3 regions of the Anaerobiospirillum sp. NML120511 genome follow, and region 3 is predicted to be linked to each of the others. Evidence: predicted binding sites of a transcription regulator. Region 3 holds the regulator's gene; each other region holds the start of a gene.
The links. Region 3 encodes sigma-54, which starts transcription at its own class of promoters, with help from an activator protein. Its sites were predicted from a motif close to TGGCACNGTTTTNGCTT; they were not measured.
Positions count from the first base shown of each region.

Region 1: the regulator sigma-54 is predicted to act here: its motif matches at 1,671-1,687, upstream of MXE39_RS03650 (flagellar basal body rod protein FlgF).
Region 2: the regulator sigma-54 is predicted to act here: its motif matches at 1,523-1,539, upstream of flgB (flagellar basal body rod protein FlgB).

Region 1 is NZ_JALKIK010000007.1:141,495-144,779, reverse strand. It holds gene flgG (flagellar basal-body rod protein FlgG) at 89-874, opposite strand; gene MXE39_RS03650 (flagellar basal body rod protein FlgF) at 889-1,635, opposite strand.
Region 2 is NZ_JALKIK010000007.1:134,498-137,782, reverse strand. It holds gene flgC (flagellar basal body rod protein FlgC) at 324-782, opposite strand; gene flgB (flagellar basal body rod protein FlgB) at 1,037-1,462, opposite strand; gene MXE39_RS03625 (protein-glutamate O-methyltransferase CheR) at 2,532-3,285, opposite strand, start outside.
Region 3 is NZ_JALKIK010000005.1:69,976-73,260, reverse strand. It holds gene lptA (lipopolysaccharide transport periplasmic protein LptA) at 1-3, shown strand, start outside; gene lptB (LPS export ABC transporter ATP-binding protein) at 74-799, shown strand; gene rpoN (RNA polymerase factor sigma-54) at 819-2,567, shown strand.

The sequences.
Region 1 (3,285 bases), on a different contig from region 3:
CATAGTGACCGGACCTGCGTGCGCTCAGGTGTTCTGTCAGCTGCCGGCCTTAAAGCCTGGCAGCGCATGCACCTGAGGATCAGTTCGATTATACGGACTGGATCAGGGAGCCCATCATGGTGTCTACAGTGGTCAGAACCTTGGAGTTCATTTCGTAAACACGCTGAGCCTGAATCAGGTTTACCAGCTCTTCAGTAACCTTTACGTTGGAGGTTTCCAGCTGACCCTGACGGATAGTACCGATACCGTTCTCACCGGCTACACCCTGAATAGGGTTACCGGAGGCAGCAGTCTCGAGGTACAGGTTGTTACCGATTGGCTCAAGACCTGACGGATTGATGAAGTTGCTTACAGTAATCTGACCAATATCCTGAGGCTGGGCCTGGCCTGCAGTCTGAACGGAAACCTGACCATCAGTGGAGATACTGATGCCGGTTGCGTCCTCAGGAATGGTGATCTGAGGTAATAAGGTTAAGCCCTCGGCAGTTACCAGAACACCTTCCTCGTTACGGGTGAACTGACCGTTACGGGTATAGGCAGTGGTGCCGTCCGGCATTTCAATTTCAAAGAAGCCGTCGCCATTGATTAATAAATCAAGGGTGTTATCGGTGGTCTCTACGTCACCCTGGGTGAAGTTCTTCTGGGTGGCTACTACGCGGGAACCGGCACCGACCATTAAGCCCTCAGGCAGGAAGGCATCAGCAGTGGAACGGCCGCCTGGCTGGTTTACCTTCTGGTAAAGCAGATCTTCGAAGATAGCACGGCTCTTCTTGAAGCCAACAGTTGAGGCGTTGGCGAGGTTATTGGAAGTAACAGAGATATTGGTCTGCTGACTGTCCAGACCAGTCTTACAAATCCAAATTGCTGGAATCATGATTAATAGCCTCTTTAATCAAAGCTTAATAAACGGTTCTGCGCGTCGTCCATCTCGCCGGCAGACTGCATCATTTTTACCTGGGTATCATACTGGCGCTGAATGCGGATAAGGCTAGTCAATTCTTCGACAGGATTGACGTTGGAACCCTCAAGCATGCCGCTCTGTAAAGCTACAGTGTTATCAGCATCCAGGACAGCTCCGTCACGTGAACGGAATAATCCGTCATAGCCCTTTTCAATGGCTCTGAGTTCAGGTTTGACCAGTTTGATGCGCTGGTACTCTTCTACTACATTGGCATCGGCGCCCATTGGCTTGCCGGTGATGTAGCCATCAGAGTTGATATCGATTTGATCAAGTGGAGCAGGGAGCACGATCTGATTACCGTTCTCATCAAGAACATCCAGACCATTTGAGGTGCGCAGCACGCCATCTGAACCGATAGTAAGGCTGCCATAACGGGTATAGGCCTCACCGCCCTGATTGTCGCGAACAGCAATAAAGCCTTCGCCCTGCAGAGCTACGTCCAGAGTACGACCGGTTGTCTGCATGGCACCACCTTCAAAGTTGTAACCAGGCATTTCGGTCATGGCAAAAGCACGAGTAGGGAACGCATTACCAAAGACGCTCATGGCGCGGGTGTTCTCAAACTCAGCCTTGAAGCCTGTAGTATTGGCATTGGCCAGGTTGTTGGAACGCACGGTCAGGGAATGGAAGTTTTCCTTGGCACCGGCCATTGAGACCCATAATAAATTGTCCATAACTCCTCCGGAATTTCACTAGATCACCCTGTATGTAGCAAGGGGTGTGCCACACCGTTAAAACCGTATATATATGCCGTTTATTAAGGGTTAAAAGTCGGATTTTTGAACTGATATTTCATATCTTGCTCAACAGGAATCAGCTCCCGAAAAAAAAGCCCCGCATCACCAGGGAATCTGTCGGGAAAAGATATTTCCTGCTCACTTAAACCCTGTACAGCACCAGACGTGCCAGAGCCGCACAAAGCCCCTCTCCAAAGCCACGCCCCACTCAAAAAGCCTATATCTATCGCATTTGTCACCACCACCACAAAATCCCGACCCTAAGCCGTAAAACAACAAGATCCCCACCTGTCACAGCTTTATCCCCAAGATTGACAGCAAACAGACTTGGAACTCACAGCAAGCCCCCACAATAAAGCCACATCCCCAGCCTCTGCCACAGCCCCGGCCTGCCCCCACAAACATGCTCATAACTCTGATAAACAGACCATTTATTAATAAAGCGTCATATAAAGGACAGTACTCATGGTTATGACAGAGTTACGACAGCTCAAAACAGCCCAGACAGGCAGGCCCAATCTCACTGAAAATCATCAAAATTGCAGTAAAAACGACCAAAATCGACCCAAATTACACGAAAATTCACTGAAAAACGCCAAAAACCCAGCCAAAAACTCAAATTTGCCGCGGCATCGCAAAAGACCCAGTCTCCCGCAGTCAAATCCTCACCAGCTCCACGCCCATGCTGCCATGGCCGCGCATCTCAGACCATAGCAGACCAGATCCGACCATTCGTGCCCGCATCGCCAGCTCCTTCACCTGCCTCTGAAAAACCAGACAACAGCGCTTCTCAGGCACGCACCAGCCTCACCAGAAGCCTCACCAGAAGCCTGGCCCCATGCACGTGCTCAGAGCACAGCAACTACAGCTTCAAGTGACAGCGAGCTGTACTGAACCAGCAAGTCTATACGCCAGCAATATTGAGCGCAGATCGGATATCCAGGCCAAAGGCGCCGCATTTCCCAGCTACGCATCTCCCTCCCCCACATACCCCAATTCCACAACTTCCACCCCCGTATCCACCAGCCCCGCATCTACCACAGCTCTGCTGCACTAAGTTCAGCCCCTGTAATCCCTATCAGGGCCGCTGCACTTCCTGCAAAACTGTCTTTCACTCAATCACAGACTGCAGAGCGATACTTAGCGAGCATGACCACTGTATGACACTGTCTGACATCGTGCTGTTACGCACGCCGGGAACAGCTGGGAATCACCAGGATCACAGGCGTCAAAAATACAGCTGCTCTGTAGTCAAAAATTATTTCTCCCTGCTTCATATTGCTACATTGCTAACTCACGAGTTCCAAGGTCAGCTACTGCATCAATAATATACCTATGAATTACTGTTTTTATAGGATCTAAATGCGGAAACAAGTAAGTCTTACGTATGAACTTTTTCAGCCGAGAAGCAGCTCTCAGCGCTGTCAGCTTTCGAGCTCTGCCAAGGCTGGCTGACAGCAGCCAGCGCCAGCTCCGCCACAAGCCCCAAACACGAGACTTTTATGGGCCTGTACCCCATTTACCCAAAAGCTGCTGAGCTGAACTGACAAAAACTACAATATTTTGTAAATCATCTCTGTGGATGAT
Region 2 (3,285 bases), on a different contig from region 3:
TGCAGGCTACGAGAGCAGCAGCACGGGCCACGCCATACAGCTGCAGCGGCTGCAGCAAGCCGCTGCTGCAGGCGGCCGGGCCGGATTCAGGCCAAAAAAAATCGCTTTGCCCCTGAGGGTAAAGCGATTTTTTGTATACGGAAAACAGGTTGAAAATTACCGGCAACCCATTCACCGAAAAGCTTATAAATAAGCCAGTGAGCCTTGCACTGCTGCTGCACCTGTGGCGCAGAGCCTCAGGACATACCTGATGTCAGCGTGGGCCTACGTCACCTGCTGGTGCCTGTGACGGGAGCTCACTTAGTGAAGGGCTGGAAAAAACCTTAGTTCTGGCCCAGACGCAGGGTCTGCAGCAGCATGCTCTTGGCACTGTCAGCTACCTGAACGGCAGTCTGATAGGAACGCTGAGCACTCATCATATCGGCCATTTCCTCAACAGGGTTGATGTTTGGACGGTAGATGTAGCCCTCGGCATTGGCAAGAGGGTGATTTGGGTTGTATTCGGCGATGGCAGGAGCTTCAGACTCGTAGATACCCTTTAAGGATACGCCGATGCCATATGGCTCACCGGTTACCGGATCCATTGGCTCACCCTGCTGCTGGTTACGGGCAATAGCCTCTTCCCAGGCGGCAGAGAACAGTGGACGACGTGCCTTGTAAGTAGTCTCAACAGAGGAACTTACAGACTCGGCGTTAGCCAGGTTGGAAGCGGTAGCATTTAAACGAACGGACTGAGCGTTCATGGAGGTACCGGCAATGTCTAAAATTCTGAAAACACTCATTTTTGCACTCTGAATATTAATTATTCAGCCCGTCACTTTTCTCTTCTCTCTTATATCATCCACTGCCGTATCCTCTAAAGAGCGATATCTCCGGCAGATTTCAATTGCGGTGGCCTGCGCCTTGAGCACATTATCGCAGTGAGCCTGCAGGCATCCTGCGTTCAGTACATATCTGAAAGGCCGAATTCTGTTTTTAAAAGTGAAAAGGGCTGAAAGCAGATGGAAAAAAATGGTTCCTGAAAAAGAAGAACCGGTTACTGACCGCCTTTTAAGGCGCTTCTGAGCTTGGAAATACGGCCATTGAGGAAGGACAGGGTTGCCTGATACTCAATGTTATTGCTCATGTAGTTCATACGCTCAGTGCTGACCTCTACAGTGTTACCGTTGCCGGTATCAGGCTGGAAAGGATTGCGGTACTTCATGATGATCTTTGGATCCTTTAAGGCATCCAGATCAGAAATATCCATGTGACCGCTGGCAGTCTTGGCCATAGGGGCATTGTTGTTCTGCATCTGATATTTACCAGCCTCGTGAAGGGCCTCAGCAAAATCAATGTCACGGGCCTTGAAGCCTGGAGTATCAGCATTGGCCAGATTACCGGCCAGAATCTCAGCGCGATTATTACGGACCTTCATAGTGTGCTGATGCACACCAAATACCTGGTCGAAACTAACAGCCATTTAAGTAACCTCCAACGCGTGTCGAATATCAGACACGATTTTGTTTTCCTGACAGTATTACTTCAAAAGCTGTGCCAATCGCTTAAAACAGCATATTTATCAGGTTTTTAACCATATTTTTACCTGTTTTGACACCATAAAATCACATATCCCAAACAGTGATTTCCCCGCCCGAAAATCCACTGATTTCACCTCCTGCCCTCCCCAAAAAATGCCCTTTTCCCCTCTCCCATACAGGCCAGCATCCATACTCTAAGCATTAAAACTCACAACCGTACCCAGTGACGTCACAACAGAACCGCACCGGCTGACGGCGCACAGCGCCTGCCCACGCTGAGAGCCGCAAACCTGCTCGCGCTGTCACCTGAACGCCCCATGGTCCAGCGCAGCAATGCCCGTTACATTCACACTTTCCCTGCCCAACCTGGCATGACCGCGCACCCAGGTCAAATTCCCTACACTCAACTCATGGTAAAAATACTGACAGCCCCCGTGGGGTGCTCAACACAGCACAACAAATCCTTTTGGTCAGTGACCAGCCCATACTGTTCCCTGTATGCGGTCAGCACATGGGACATGAGAGCGCGCTCCATTATCACAGCACAGCATCTTGCGCAGCTGCAGGGGCATAGGACACCGCAGGAGCGCAACTCAGGCATTGCTGCACACTGAGCCGCCTGTGCACTGTCAGCACCGCCTGAGTGGCTTGTATGCGCATCTGAGGGGCAGACAGCACTGCCAGGCAGCGTGTATGCTCAGCGCGCACTGACGGCCCTGCAAGGCAGCGTGTGTGCTCAGCGCGCACTGACGGCCCTGCAAGGCAGCGTGTGTGCTCAGCGCGCACTGACAGACCTGCCATGCTGTGATATGGGGCTGCCAGCACGCATCAGGGCGCTGTGGCAGCCAGACACGCAGCAGTGAGGTTCTGCTTCCCTGCCGGCGGGCCGGTAGTGGCGCGGCGGGCCGGATCAAAATTAGATCTGTAACGGGTTGAGGCAAAAAAAAATCCGGTGCGCGTATGCGACCGGATTTTTTTATGTGCCCTCAGGCACGCGGACCAGCAGTCAGATTAGGACTGTGGCTTGAGACGGTAGGCCAGGCCAGGGTTGCATCGTACCATTTCGTACTTGTCTGACAGACCCTGGATAGACTCTGAGGAACCTAAAATCAGGTAACCGCCTGGGTTTAAGCACTCGGAGAACTTGCCTAAAATCTGGCTCTTAACTTCATTGGAGAAGTAAATGAGCACGTTACGACAGAAGATAATGTCAAAGCGGCCCAGCAGAGAGTAGGAACCAAGAAGGTTCATCTGCTTGAAGTTGACCATGTTCTTAATCTTGTCGTCAATGCGCATGACATTAGGGTCCTGGGTTGGCTTGAAGAAGCGGGCCTTACGCTCGGCGCTCAGACCACGGGCCAGAGCATGATTGTCATAGTGAGCAAAGCGGCAGCGGTCAAGCATTTCAGGGGAAATGTCGGTGCCGATGATCTGACATTGATCAGGATTGATATGACCTACGGAATTGGCCTGCTCCTGAACCACCATGGCAATGGAGTAAGGCTCCTGACCTGAAGAACAGGCGGCGGACCAGATACGTACCGGAGTCTTACCGGACTTGGCCAGCTCAGGGAGAATCAGATTCTTGAGTGCCAGGTAAGGGTAGGTATCACGGAACCACAGGGTCTCGTTGGTGGTCATGGCATCGATAACGGCAGAGCTGATGTCCTTGTAGACGGATGGCTGCATGGCGCGGTTGATGAGCTCATCAATGGTAGGCACCTTAAAGCGCAGCAGCAGAGAGGACAGACGGCTGTTTACCAGG
Region 3 (3,285 bases):
TAAGGACCCTTCCTGAAAGCCCGCTCCGCCTAAGGTCAGCGGGCCTCATAACCTGTTACAAGAAAGGTCGTTTATGAGTCTCCTTCAAGCCAATCACCTCAAAAAAACCTACAAGGACCGTGTGGTGGTCAATGATGTAAGTCTGAGCATCGAAAGTGGCAGTGTTGTCGGTCTTCTTGGACCAAATGGCGCCGGTAAAACCACTTCTTTCTACATCATTGTGGGCATTATCTCTACAGAAAACGGCAATGTGACCATCGATGACGTCGATATCACTCACATGCCCATGCACAAAAGAGCCCAGGCAGGTCTTGGTTACCTGCCGCAGGAAAACTCCATTTTTCGCAAACTTACCGTTGAGGAGAATCTCCTCAGTGTAATGGAGCTGCAGAAAAAGCAGAGTCGTCTTGAAATGCAAAAGCGCGTAGACGAGCTGCTTGAAGAATTCCATATCGAGCATATCCGCAAGAGCTCAGGTATGGCCCTGTCAGGCGGCGAGCGCCGCCGCGTGGAAATTGCCCGCGCCCTGGCAGCCAACCCGAAATTCGTCCTGCTGGACGAGCCTTTTGCCGGTGTTGACCCGATATCAATTTCCGACATCAAAGATATTATCAAGCACCTGAGAGACCGTGGCATTGGCGTGCTCATCACTGACCACAATGTCCGCGAGACTTTAGACGTATGTGCCAAAGCTTATATAGTGAACGCTGGAGAAATTATTGCCCAGGGTACGGCACAGGAAGTACTGAACAACAAGAAAGTTCAGGAAGTCTACTTGGGTAAGAACTTCTCTTTATAGGATCAGAACCATGGCCGGTTTGAGAAACTCGCTCCAGTTAAGAGCAATCCAGACCCATACTTTAACCATGACACCGCAGCTGCAGCAGGCTATCCGTCTTCTGCAGTTATCAACTCTTGATCTGCGTCAGGAGATTCAGCAGACCGTTGAAACCAATCCCCTTCTGGAGATTGACGAGTCCATTGCCAATGCCAACCTGGAGTCTCTTGATGCCATGGCTGAGCGTGAGCGCATGGAGAACGACAGTGAGGTCTATGACCCGTTCAACGACGATGCCTCCTTCCAGGGTGCTGATATCGACATGGCCGGCTATGACGGTAAGAGCGAAATTGCCTCGGTAAATGAGCTTATGGGCAGTGACAGCACCATGCGTGGCAGCAGCAGCATCGAGTACGCTCCTGATCACGATGGTGGCGGCGATTTTGATGACTTCTCATCTGCTGACCATAATATGGCAGCTGATCTGGCAGCTATGGGCGATTACAGCCAGGTAACTGATACCGGTGGCGGTGACCTGCCGGACAAACTTGCCATGCCTGAGATCGATCCGGGCAGCACCTCCACTCAGGAGAATCTTGATAATCTGAGCCGTGAGGACAATTACAGCGCCCGCACCCGCAGCAAGGGTGCCGTAATGGACGATGACGGTGCCTACGAGGGCGAAACTCAGATCAATCTGCACGATCACCTGACCTGGCAGCTCGACTGCTCTCCGCTTAAGGGCCGTGACCGCTATATTGCTGAAGTTATCATTGACGGTATTGATGACTCAGGATATCTGACTGAAAGCCTTGATGATCTGCTCGCTCTTATCAATGTCACCTGGCCAGAGGCCACCATTGATGACGTCAATATCGTCCTCAAGCTTATTCAGAACTACGACCCTCTGGGTGTAGGCGCCCGCTCCGTACAGGAGTGTCTGCTCATTCAGCTCAAGGATCTGATGACCCGTGATCATAGCGAAGAGGTACGCATGGCCAATGAAGTGGTCTCCAAGTACCTTGATCTGCTGTCCAACCACGATTACCGCTCCCTTTGCTCCAAGCTGGGCGTCAAGGAAGATGTCTTAAAGAAGGTCAATGACGTCATTGTGTCCCTGACTCCACGCCCGGGACGCACCGCCATCAGAGAAAAGGCTGATTACATCGTGCCTGATGTGCTGGTAGTAAAGGACAAGGACGGAGATTACGACGTTATTCTCAACCCTGATGCTCTGCCACGTGTGCGCCTTAACGAGCAGTACCGCTCCCTTGCCTGCTATGCCCGCAATGAGCGCGAAAAGGAGTTCTTCAAGTCCAATCTGCAGGAGGCCAACTGGTTCATCCAGAGTATGGCCAAGCGTAATGACACTCTGCTTAAGGTAGCCCGCTGTATTGTTGACCATCAGAAGGCTTTCCTTGATTATGGTGAACACCGTATGGAGCCGCTGGTGCTCAATGATATTGCCCAGGAAATCTCCATGCATGAGTCCACCATTTCCCGTGTGACTACAGAGAAATATCTGTACACCATGCGTGGTACTTTCGAGCTCAAGTACTTCTTCTCCAGCCACGTAAGCACTGAAAGCGGCGGTACCGCCTCCTCAACTGCTATCCGTGCCGAGATCAAGTCCCTTGTCAGCAGTGAAAATCCGCGCCGTCCATACTCGGACAACCAGATTGCCAGCCTGCTCAAGGAAAAAGGATTCTGCGTAGCCCGCCGTACCATTGCCAAATACCGTGAGGCCCTGGGTATTGGCTCATCCTCACAGCGCAAGCGTCTGGTATAAATCCCGACCTGCCATCCTAAAAACAAAGAGCGCCTTTATGGCGCTCTTTGTTTTTGGTGGCTGCCTGATCCGGCTGCCACCCCTTGTACCAGCTTTGCCCGCTGCGCTCATACTCAGGCTAAGGCTATGGGTACATACTATGACCAATGAAGCCTGCTCTGCCCTATGGGCACCTGCCCCCTATGCAGACTGCTGTGCCTGGCAGGCACCTGCTCTGACCGGACTGGTGCAGACTGCTCTGTTTTGGAGAGCACCACTGTATTTGCAGGAAAACACGGGAGCGCACTTCCTGGTCTGAGCCTGTTATCACTGCTGGTATAACTGGCATATCAAAGGCACAGTTGAGAGCCAAAAGGCGCAGCTGCGGGCCTCGTCAAAAGTTTCAGGCAATTTGACCATATTGAGACATACATCAAATCTTGCGAACATATTTGTACACAAGGTGCTTATTTTGGTTAATATGGACTTACAGGTTGCAATACACCCCCCAGGGCACGACGAGCCCATTAGCCTGCGGTATCACCGTCGCTGACTATGATTTTTCAAACAGTTTTGCGACTACGGGAGAATACCAGGCAACCAACTGCCTTAAAGCTTCGCTTTGAGTGATAGTTTCCAGCAGTAGGAACCACTGTTACGGATAGTCCTTTTTCATACTGCACCCAACCATATCTTTTCTGGACTATTTAATGCTCAGGCATGATAACAGCGGTGGACG